Massilia litorea: one gene and its partner. The protein of the gene in region 2 binds, or shares a complex with, the protein of the main gene of each other region. Links are inferred from orthologs where the notes say so. Each region holds a gene or a part of one and is shown on either strand. Other genes may lie near its edges.

Region 1 (4,124 bases), 230 kb from region 2 along the record:
TCGATGCGGCCCTTGTTGACGCGCACTTCCCCGGAGCGCAGGATGCGGTAAATGTGGCTTTTCGGAACGCCCTTGCAGACGCGCAGCAGGTAATTATCGATGCGCTGTCCGGCTTCTTCTTCGGTGATCGTGACGAAACTTGCTGCTAACGCCTGTGATGAAGGGGGAACAACATCATTTTGCATCTTCATGTGGACTGTCTTCCCAGAAATTCTCTCTAAGTCCTTCATTTTGAATATATAATCGACAGGCGGCGGTGAAACCTCTGCAGGTGTAAGAATTAAAACGATATTTTACACAGGGGCGCGCTCCATCGGCCCCGCAGGCATGCAAATTCGATGGAAAAAACGTGTACGCACATTCCTGCGCAGTTCAAGGTTGCACCGCAGTTGTAATCGGATCGCGCGCAGGAGTGCCGGATTGGATTGTTTGGAACTGTAAGGATAAGTACCGGAAAGCTCCCGATTGGAAGCTCGCCGGTTGATGGTGTCGATAACGCTTGTCGTTTCGCCCGACCGTTGCAGGCCTCATCCTCAAGGTGCGAGCGTCAAGGCTGATCCAATCGCCTGCCGTCGCACACTTGGTATGTTCGCTGTAAACGGTCTGGCTGGTTTTGCGCGCATTGCCTCCACCCTGTCGTACCGCTCGCCAATGAGCGGTCCGGGTACGGCGTGCCCTCGGCATGACGATCGACTCCATGCGCCCTGTTGCGGCAGCGGGCTTTTTGCCCGCCCTGCCGCACGTCCGGGCATACCCCCCCCTCCAGCTCTCCCCTCCCGCGTATGTCCCTGTAGTGTCGCCGCCCTGGCAAGGCGGCTTTGGAACGGCCCCTGGGTCGCGGAGTAAAAAATGAAACGTATGTTGTTTAACGCTACGCAGCAAGAAGAATTGCGCGTAGCGATCGTCGACGGTCAAAAACTCATTGACATCGATATCGAAACGGCCGGACGCGAACAGCGCAAGTCGAATATCTACAAGGGTGTCATCACCCGCATCGAACCCTCCCTCGAAGCTTGCTTCGTCAGCTACGGCGAAGACCGCCACGGCTTCCTCCCCTTCAAAGAAGTTGCCCGCTCCTATTTCCGTGATGGCGTCGACGTGCGCAATGCGTCGATCAAGGAAGCCCTGCGCGAAGGCCAGGAAATCATGGTGCAGGTCGAGAAGGAAGAACGCGGCAACAAGGGCGCTGCCCTGACCTCGTTCATCTCGCTGGCCGGCCGTTACCTGGTCCTGATGCCGAACAACCCGCGCGGCGGCGGCGTGTCGCGCCGTGTCGAAGGCGAAGAGCGCCAGGAACTGCGCGAGACGATGGACAAGCTGGACCTGCCGCAAGGCATGTCGGTCATTGCCCGCACCGCCGGCATCGGCCGCAATGTCGAAGAACTGCAGTGGGACCTGAATTACCTGATGCAACTCTGGCGCGCGATCGAAGGCGCCGGCAAGTCGGCGTCGGGCGCCTTCCTGATCTATCAGGAATCGTCGCTCGTGATCCGCGCGATCCGCGATTATTTCCAGCCTGACATCGGCGAAGTCCTGATCGATACCGATGAGATCTACGAACAGGCCCAGCAGTTCATGAGCCACGTGATGCCCGACATGGCGCATCGCGTCAAGCGCTACAGCGACGATGTGCCGCTGTTCTCGCGTTTCCAGATCGAACACCAGATCGAAACCGCCTACGCGCGCACCGTGCCGCTGCCATCGGGCGGCGCGATCGTCATCGACCACACCGAAGCCCTGGTCTCCATCGACGTCAACTCGGCGCGCGCCACGCGCGGCTCGGACATCGAGACCACCGCTTTCAACACCAACTGCGAAGCGGCCGACGAAGTGGCGCGCCAGCTGCGCCTGCGCGACCTGGGCGGCCTGATCGTCATCGACTTCATCGACATGGAAGTCGCCAAGAACCAGCGCGAAGTCGAAACCCGCCTGAAGGACGCCCTGCACCACGACCGTGCACGCGTGCAAATGGGCAAAATTTCGCGCTTCGGCTTGATGGAGCTTTCGCGCCAGCGCCTGCGTCCGTCGCTGTCCGAAGGTTCGCACGTGACCTGCCCGCGCTGCTCGGGCACCGGCCATATCCGCGACACCGAATCCTCGGCCCTGCAAGTCCTGCGCATCATCCAGGAAGAGGCGATGAAGGAAAACTCGGCCACGATCCACGTGCAGGTGCCGGTCGACGTCGCCGCGTTCCTGTTAAATGAAAAACGTGGCGAAGTCCTGAAGATCGAGAACCGCCACCGCATCACCGTGATCCTGGTGCCAAATAAACACCTGGATACCCCGCACTACAAGCTCGAGCGCATCAAGCACGACGACCCGCGCCTGGAAGAAGCCGCCGCCAGCTACACGCTGGCCGAGACGGCCGAAACCGACATGGCCTACAGCAAGCGCCAGAAGGAAGAAGCCAAGCCGCGCCAGGAAGCCGTCGTCAAGACCATCACCCCGGCCCAGCCGGCGCCGGTGGTCGACCGCAGCGAAGCGGCGAAACCGGTCAAGCCGGTGGAAGTGCCGGTTGCCCCGGCGCCGGTCGTTCCGGCCCCGGTCGGCTTCTTCGGCAAGCTCAAGAGCTTCTTCTTCGGCGCACCGGAACCGGTTGCCGCGCCAGTCGCGGCCGAGCCGGTCAAGCCGGCCGCCCCGGCGCCAGCCGAACGCGGCGAGCGCAATGGCCGTGGCCCGCGTGCCCGGAATGGACGAAACGAGGGCCGCAACGAGGGCCGCAACGGCAAGTCCGAGCGCAGCCGTGAAGAGAAAGACACGAGCGCGAAGGCCGGCGTCGACGAGACCGCCAAGGCAGGCGAGCTGGAAGCGAAGCCGGCCCGTCCACCGCGTCCGCCACGCGAGCCGCGCGCTCCGCGTGAGGCACGCGAAGGCGCTGAAACCGCAGCGGCACCGCGCGCAGAACGTGCAGAACGTGGTGAGCGCCCGGAACGCGCACCGCGCCAGCCGCGCGAACGCGCAGAACGTCAGCAGCCGGTCGAAGCCAAGCTGGAAGAACTGAACGTGACGGCCGCAATGAGCGCCATCCCGACCCCTGAATCGGAACTGTCGACCACGACGCCGCACGGCGACCAGCTCGAGCACGCCGTCAAGGCCGTGACCGCGGCCGGTCCGAACGAGGAACTCGACGCCGAAGGCGGCGACGAGCCGCGCCGCCGCCGCCGCCGTGGTGGCCGCAACCGTAACCGCCGCGACCGCGACGGCAGCGAGATCGAGGGCAGCGAGGGCGAACAGGAAGGCACGCCGGCATTCATGCCGGTCGCCGACGAGGAAGCCGCCAAGGTTGCCGCCGCCGAGAAGACCGGCCGTGGCCGTGGCCGCGGTCGCGCTGAAGCCAAGCAGGCCCCATGGCCGTTCCCGACCGCCGCTTCGGTCGCCGCGGCGCAAGCCAAGGCTGCGGCCAAGGCTGCCCCTGCTCCCGCCGCCAAGCCGGCGCCGACTTTCGGCGTGCCGGAAGCGACGAACCAGACCTGGTACTTCCCGACCGCGGCCTCGATCGCCGCGGCCCAGCCGAAGCCGGCTGCCAAGCCTGTGGCCGAGCCTGTGCAGGCAGCTGCGGCCCCTGTCGCAGAAGCACCTGCGGCGGAAGCACCTGTCGCTGCGGCGCCGGTTGCTCCAGCGCCAGCGCCGGTTGCCGCGGCTCCGGTTGCCGAAGCACCCGCTGCGGCTCCAGTTGCGCCGGCTCCGGTCGCTGCAGCTCCGGCCCCGGCTCCGCAAGTGGCCCCTGCGCCAGTGGCAGCGGCCGACCTGAGCGAAGTACTCGGCGCCGCCGGCCTGACCCTGGCCGCGACCGATCCGGAAAAGCTGCGCGCAGCCCAGGAAGCGGCCGCCCAGGCAGCCGCCCCGGTGCGCGTCGGCCGTGCCCGCAAGCCGGCACCGAAGCTCGCCGACGAGCCGCTGATCCAGGTCGACACGCGCCAGTAATCCGGCCGCGTCGCTGAACGAAAAGGGAAGCCGCGTGCTTCCCTTTTTTTATGTCGGACCACCGAGACCATGACCGATCACCCCGTACCCGCCCCCGTCAGCCTGCGCGTCGCCTTTCTCTACTGGCTCAAGCTCGGCTTCATCAGCTTCGGCGGCCCGGCCGGCCAGATCGCGCTGATGCACAGCGAGCTGGTCGAGCG
Region 2 (5,471 bases):
CGTTCATCTATAAATCGTCCTTCGACAAGGCGAACCGTTCGTCGGGCACCTCGTTCCGCGGCCCCGGCCGCGAGAAGGGCCTGGAGATCCTCGCCGACGTCAAGAAGACCATCGGCGTGCCGGTGCTGACCGACGTCCACACCGAGGAAGAGATTCCGGAAGTGTCGAGCGTCGTCGACGTGCTGCAAACCCCGGCCTTCCTGTGCCGCCAGACCGATTTCATCAACGCCTGCGCCCGTTCGGGCCTGCCCGTGAACATCAAGAAGGGCCAGTTCCTGGCCCCGGGCGACATGAAGAACGTGATCGACAAGGCACGCAATGCGGCACGCGCGGCCGGCCTGAACGAAGACAACTTCATGGCCTGCGAACGCGGCGCCTCCTTCGGCTACAACAACCTGGTCTCCGACATGCGTTCGCTCGCCATCATGCGCGAATCGAACTGCCCGGTGGTGTTCGATGCGACCCACTCGGTGCAGCTGCCGGGCGGGCAGGGCACGTCCTCGGGCGGCCAGCGCGAACACATCCCGGTGCTGTCGCGCGCGGCAGTCGCAGCGGGCATCGCGGGCCTGTTCATGGAAACCCACCCGGACCCTGCGAATGCCCTGTCCGACGGCCCGAACGCGGTGCCGCTGGCCCGCATGAAGGAGCTGCTGACGACCCTGGTCGACATCGACCGCGTGGTCAAGCGAGCTGGCTTCCTCGAGAACAGCTTCAAGATCTGATGTAATTCATTTGCTACGAGTCGAGGCGCCTGATAGGCGCCTCGACTTTCATGTGCGAGACGATTTTCTTTTTTGGAGTGTAAAAACCATGAGTGCTATCGTTGATATTATCGGCCGCGAGATCATTGACTCGCGCGGCAATCCGACCGTCGAATGCGACGTCCTGCTCGAATCCGGCGTGATGGGCCGTGCGGCCGTGCCGTCGGGCGCGTCGACCGGTTCGCGCGAAGCGATCGAACTGCGCGACGGCGACCCGAAGCGTTATTTCGGCAAGGGCGTGCTGCAGGCCTGCGAGAACATCAACACCGAGATCAGCGAAGCCATCATGGGCCTGGACGCCAACGAACAGGCCTTCCTCGACCGCACCCTGATCGACCTGGACGGTACCGAGAACAAGAGCCGCCTGGGCGCCAACGCGATGCTGGCCGTGTCGATGGCCGTGGCCAAGGCCGCCGCTGAAGAAGCGGGCCTGCCGCTGTACCGCTACTTCGGCGGTTCGGGCGCGATGCAGATGCCGGTGCCGATGATGAACGTCATCAACGGCGGCGCACACGCCGACAATAACCTGGACATCCAGGAATTCATGATCATCCCGGTCGGCGCGCCAAGCTTCAAGGAAGCGATCCGCTACGGCGCGGAAGTCTTCCACACGCTCAAAAAAATCCTGCACGCGAAGGGCCTGTCGACCGCGGTCGGCGACGAAGGCGGTTTCGCGCCTTCGGTCTCGAGCCACGAAGAAGCGATCAAGCTGATCATGCAGGCGATCGAGCAGGCAGGCTATGAAGCCGGCACCCAGATCGCCATCGGCCTCGATTGCGCCGCCAGCGAGTTCTACAAGGACGGCAAGTACCACCTGGAAGGCGAAGGCCTGCAGCTGACCGCGACCGACTTCACCAACATGCTCGCCACCTGGTGCGACAAGTACCCGATCATCTCGATCGAGGACGCGATGCACGAAGGCGACTGGGAAGGCTGGGCCACGCTCACCGCTGCCCTGGGCAAGCGCGTGCAGCTGGTCGGCGACGACCTGTTCGTCACCAATACCAAGATCCTCAAAGAGGGCATCCAGAAGGGCATCGCCAACTCGATCCTCATCAAGATCAACCAGATCGGCACCCTGACCGAGACCTTCGCCGCCATCGAAATGGCCAAGCGCGCCGGCTACACGGCCGTCATCTCGCACCGTTCGGGCGAGACCGAGGACTCGACCATCGCCGATATCGCAGTCGGCCTGAACGCCCTGCAGATCAAGACCGGTTCGATGTCGCGTTCGGACCGCATGGCCAAGTACAACCAGCTGCTGCGTATCGAGGAAGACCTCGGCGACGTCGCCAGCTATCCTGGCCGTGACGCTTTCTATAATCTGAAGTAATCTGTCGTACTCCGCGGGCCGGCCATCGTGGCGCGGCCCGCGTTCCTGATCTGTCTCCATGCGCATCATTACGCTCGTTCTCGCCGCACTGCTCGTGCTGATCCAGTATCCCCTGTGGCTGGGGAAGGGCGGCATGCTGGCCGTCGCCGATATGACCGACCAGGTCACACTGGCGCAAATCCACACCGACAAGCTCAAGGCACGCAACGCCAAGCTCGAATCCGAAGTGCGCGACCTGCGCGAAGGCACCGGCGCCGTCGAGGAACGCGCGCGCCTGGAACTGGGCATGATCAAGCAGAACGAAATCTTCGTGCAGGTGCTGCGCAAGGACGAAAAGCCGACCGAATCGATGACCGTCCCGCCGCCACCGCCGGAGCCGAAGGCGGGCAAGGGCGGACACGATTCCGCCGCGACGCATTGAACCCATGAATACCGATCCTGCAGCGCAACTGGCGACGCTCGAGGCCTTGTCGGCCTTCCTGGCGGCCGCCTTCGAGAGCGGCGATCCGGCCGTCCTCCTCGACGCCTTCGCCGTCGCCGCGCGCGCCGAAGGCACGGCCCACCTTGCCGCTGCCGCCGGCATTCCCCAGGCCGATCTGCGCCATGCTTTCGCCAGCGGCGAAATGAGCATGTCCGTCACCCTGGCGATCATGAAGGTGATCGATTTGCATATGCCGGGCGCGGCGCACTGAAAATTTCGCGGCCGCTCCACTGTGCGTTGAACGCGTGGGCGGGAGACCCGCCCACCCTACGGGTCTCGTCATAGCACCCGTAGGGTGGGCGGCTCGGCCGCCCACGCGTTCAACCTCAGCGGGATCAGCCAGCGGCCCTGCACTGGTCCGATCAGCACCTTGTCGATTCAAGGCCGCAAAGCGCCCGGATTGGCCTAGAATGTTCGCTATCTCTTCACCAACGAGAAGGAAGCCCACCATGAGCCAGCAACACGCCGCAGGACCGTTCGACGTGACCGTCATCCCGCAGGGCCAGCCCGAGGTGCGCGACGGGGTCACGACCGGCCGCATGGCGATCGACAAGCACTACCATGGCGAACTCGAAGGGCAGGGCGTCGGCGAGATGCTGTCGGCGATGACGACCACCGAAGGCTCGGCCGGCTATGTCGCCATCGAGCGCGTGAGCGGCAAGCTGCAGGGACGCAGCGGCAGCTTCGTCGTCCAGCATACCGGCACGATGGCGCGCGGCGCGCAGGCGCTGTCGATCACGGTCGTGCCCGATTCCGGCACCGGCGAACTGGCCGGCATCGCCGGCACCATGCGCATCCGGATCGAGGAGCGCAAGCATTTCTACGAATTCGATTACGTCCTGCCGCAAGCCTGACACGCGTCAGGCGGACCCGTCCGGGCTGTCCGCTTCCACGAAGGCCTTGAGCCGTCCGAGCGCGCGCTCCCACTGGCGGCCGATGGCGTCCAGGCTACGCCGCGCCTCGTCGATACGCTCGGGGGCGAGCTGCCAGCGCCGCTCGCGTCCGCATTTCTGGTCGCGCACCAGGCCGGCCTCGGCCAGTACCTGAAGGTGCTTGGTCACGCCCTGGCGGGTGATGGCCGTACCGGCGCTGAGTTGGGCGATCGACAGCAAGCCGCCGGCACAGAGCAGGGAAACAAGCTGCAGCCGGGTCGGATCGCCCAGCGCCGCGAACACCTCGGCCAGGCCCTTTTGCTCCCTCTCAGCCGGCAACATGGCGCGCGATGTTGATCACCTGCGCATCCCAGCCCGCGCCGTTCATGCGGAAGGCCTCGTCGCGGCGTTGCGGCGGCAGCTTGTCGAAACCGGATTCGACGACGGTAAGCCGGGTGCCGTTCTCCGGACCGTCCTCCAGGGTGAAGCTCACCAGCGTCGGCTCTTCCTGCGTGTAGTCGGCCGCGGGATCGATCGCATACGGGTGCCAGTAAAACGACAGCAATTGCTCCGGCTCGACGCGCTCGACCCGGGCTTCGAAACGCAGGTGCTCATAGCCGGGGTGGGTGATGTACCCGCGCACCGGCCGGCCGGCCACGAAGGCCTCCTCTTCCAGCTTCACGCCGAACCAGCTGCCGAATTCGGCGGCGTCGGCGAGGGCGCGCCAGACGCGCGCGCGCGGCGCCTTGATCACAATGCTGCGTTCGATGCGGTCAGTGGGGCTGGTCGTGTCCATCACGGGTCTCCTGTTGATTTGGGTAGTAATGCAACCGGATGGTTGCATGATTTGATGCGGAGCGCAAGAACATGCGCATCGCATAAAACCTCGGGCGCTCTGTTGCAAGCGAGCAACTTCATGTAACAATTTCCTTTCAGAAACGATATTTGATCGACTTCTCCTTCCACCCCAAGGTATATTTATTTGCGTAAGACCAGTCCTACAGCGGTAATCAATGGCAAGTTTTTATAAGAAATCAAGAAAGAGACGACTGACCCATGAATCACTTTTTCAATAACATGCGTATCGGCACCCGGCTTACCCTTGCGTTCGCACTGATCCTGATACTCGCCACGATTGCCACCGCGTCCGCCCTGTTCGCAGCGCGTGCCGGCGCCCAGGCTACCGAAGAGATGATGGCCGTGCCGCTGACCAAGGAGCGCCTGGTCTCGAGCTGGAACACGATGACATATTCTGCGATCGCCCGCACTTCGCTGATCGCGCGCAGTACCGACACCACCCTGAGCACCGTGTTCGCCAAGACCATTGCCGACAGCGTGACCACCTCCACTGAACTGATCAAGCAGATCGAGCCGCTGCTGACTTCCGAGGAAGAAAAGGCGAAGCTGGCGACGGTCAAGTCGCTGCGCGCCAAATACCAGGCCTTGAAAGTGCAGGTGATGGACGCGAAGAAAGCGGGCGACGCCGCCGCCGCCGAGCGCCTGTACACGGAGGGCTTCGATCCTGCCGCCCAGGCCTATTCGGCCGCGCTGCAGGACCTGCTGGCCTTGCAGCGGCAGACGATCGACCGCATGACGGTCGCGATCCGCGCCGACTTCGAACACCGCGCGCGCCTGTCGCTGCTGCTCAACGGCCTGATGCTGGTACTCGGCGCCCTGGCCGCCGTGGCCATCACGCGCTCGATTACCCGTCCGCTGAAGGATGCCGTGCGGGTCGCCGAAGCCGTCGCCGGCGGCGACCTGAGCGGCGAGTTCGACAGCCGGCGCCGCGATGAAGTCGGCGACCTGATGGGCGCCCTGCACACGATGAACGACGGCCTGGCCAAGGTCGTGTCCGAAGTGCAGCACGGGACCCGCGCGATCGCCGGCGCCTCGACCGAGATCGCCAGCGGCAACCTCGACTTGTCCGCCCGCACCGAGCAGCAGGCGGGCGCGCTCGAGGAAACCGCGTCCTCGATGGAAGAACTGACCTCGACCGTGCGCCAGAACGCCGAGAGCGCCACGCA

What was found. The genes of interacting proteins can lie anywhere in the genome.
Region 1: the proteins of eno (region 2) and LPB04_RS10835 are in contact, whole or in part, in a solved structure (PDB 2FYM), measured with the Escherichia coli proteins. The link is inferred for Massilia litorea from one-to-one orthologs.

Annotation. Positions count from the first base shown.
Region 1 is NZ_CP062941.1:2,438,418-2,442,541, reverse strand. What follows is about bases 539-4,124. They hold LPB04_RS10835 (Rne/Rng family ribonuclease), read left to right. Parts: upstream 539-849; coding sequence 850-3,924; downstream 3,925-4,124. Other genes in these bases: chrA (chromate efflux transporter), read left to right, coding at 3,994-4,124. In the rest of the region: LPB04_RS10840 (RluA family pseudouridine synthase), read right to left, coding at 1-191. UniProt on the Escherichia coli protein: Endoribonuclease that plays a central role in RNA processing and decay. Required for the maturation of 5S and 16S rRNAs and the majority of tRNAs. Also involved in the degradation of most mRNAs.
Region 2 is NZ_CP062941.1:2,669,753-2,675,223, forward strand. The notes cover bases 1-2,952. They hold eno (phosphopyruvate hydratase), read left to right. Parts: upstream 1-810; coding sequence 811-2,094; downstream 2,095-2,952. Other genes in these bases: kdsA (3-deoxy-8-phosphooctulonate synthase), read left to right, coding at 1-722; ftsB (cell division protein FtsB), read left to right, coding at 2,153-2,515; LPB04_RS11895 (helix-turn-helix domain-containing protein), read left to right, coding at 2,520-2,786. In the rest of the region: LPB04_RS11900 (DUF3224 domain-containing protein), read left to right, coding at 3,025-3,429; LPB04_RS11905 (ArsR/SmtB family transcription factor), read right to left, coding at 3,436-3,789; LPB04_RS11910 (SRPBCC family protein), read right to left, coding at 3,776-4,243; LPB04_RS11915 (methyl-accepting chemotaxis protein), read left to right, coding at 4,504-5,471. UniProt on the Escherichia coli protein: Catalyzes the reversible conversion of 2-phosphoglycerate (2-PG) into phosphoenolpyruvate (PEP). It is essential for the degradation of carbohydrates via glycolysis.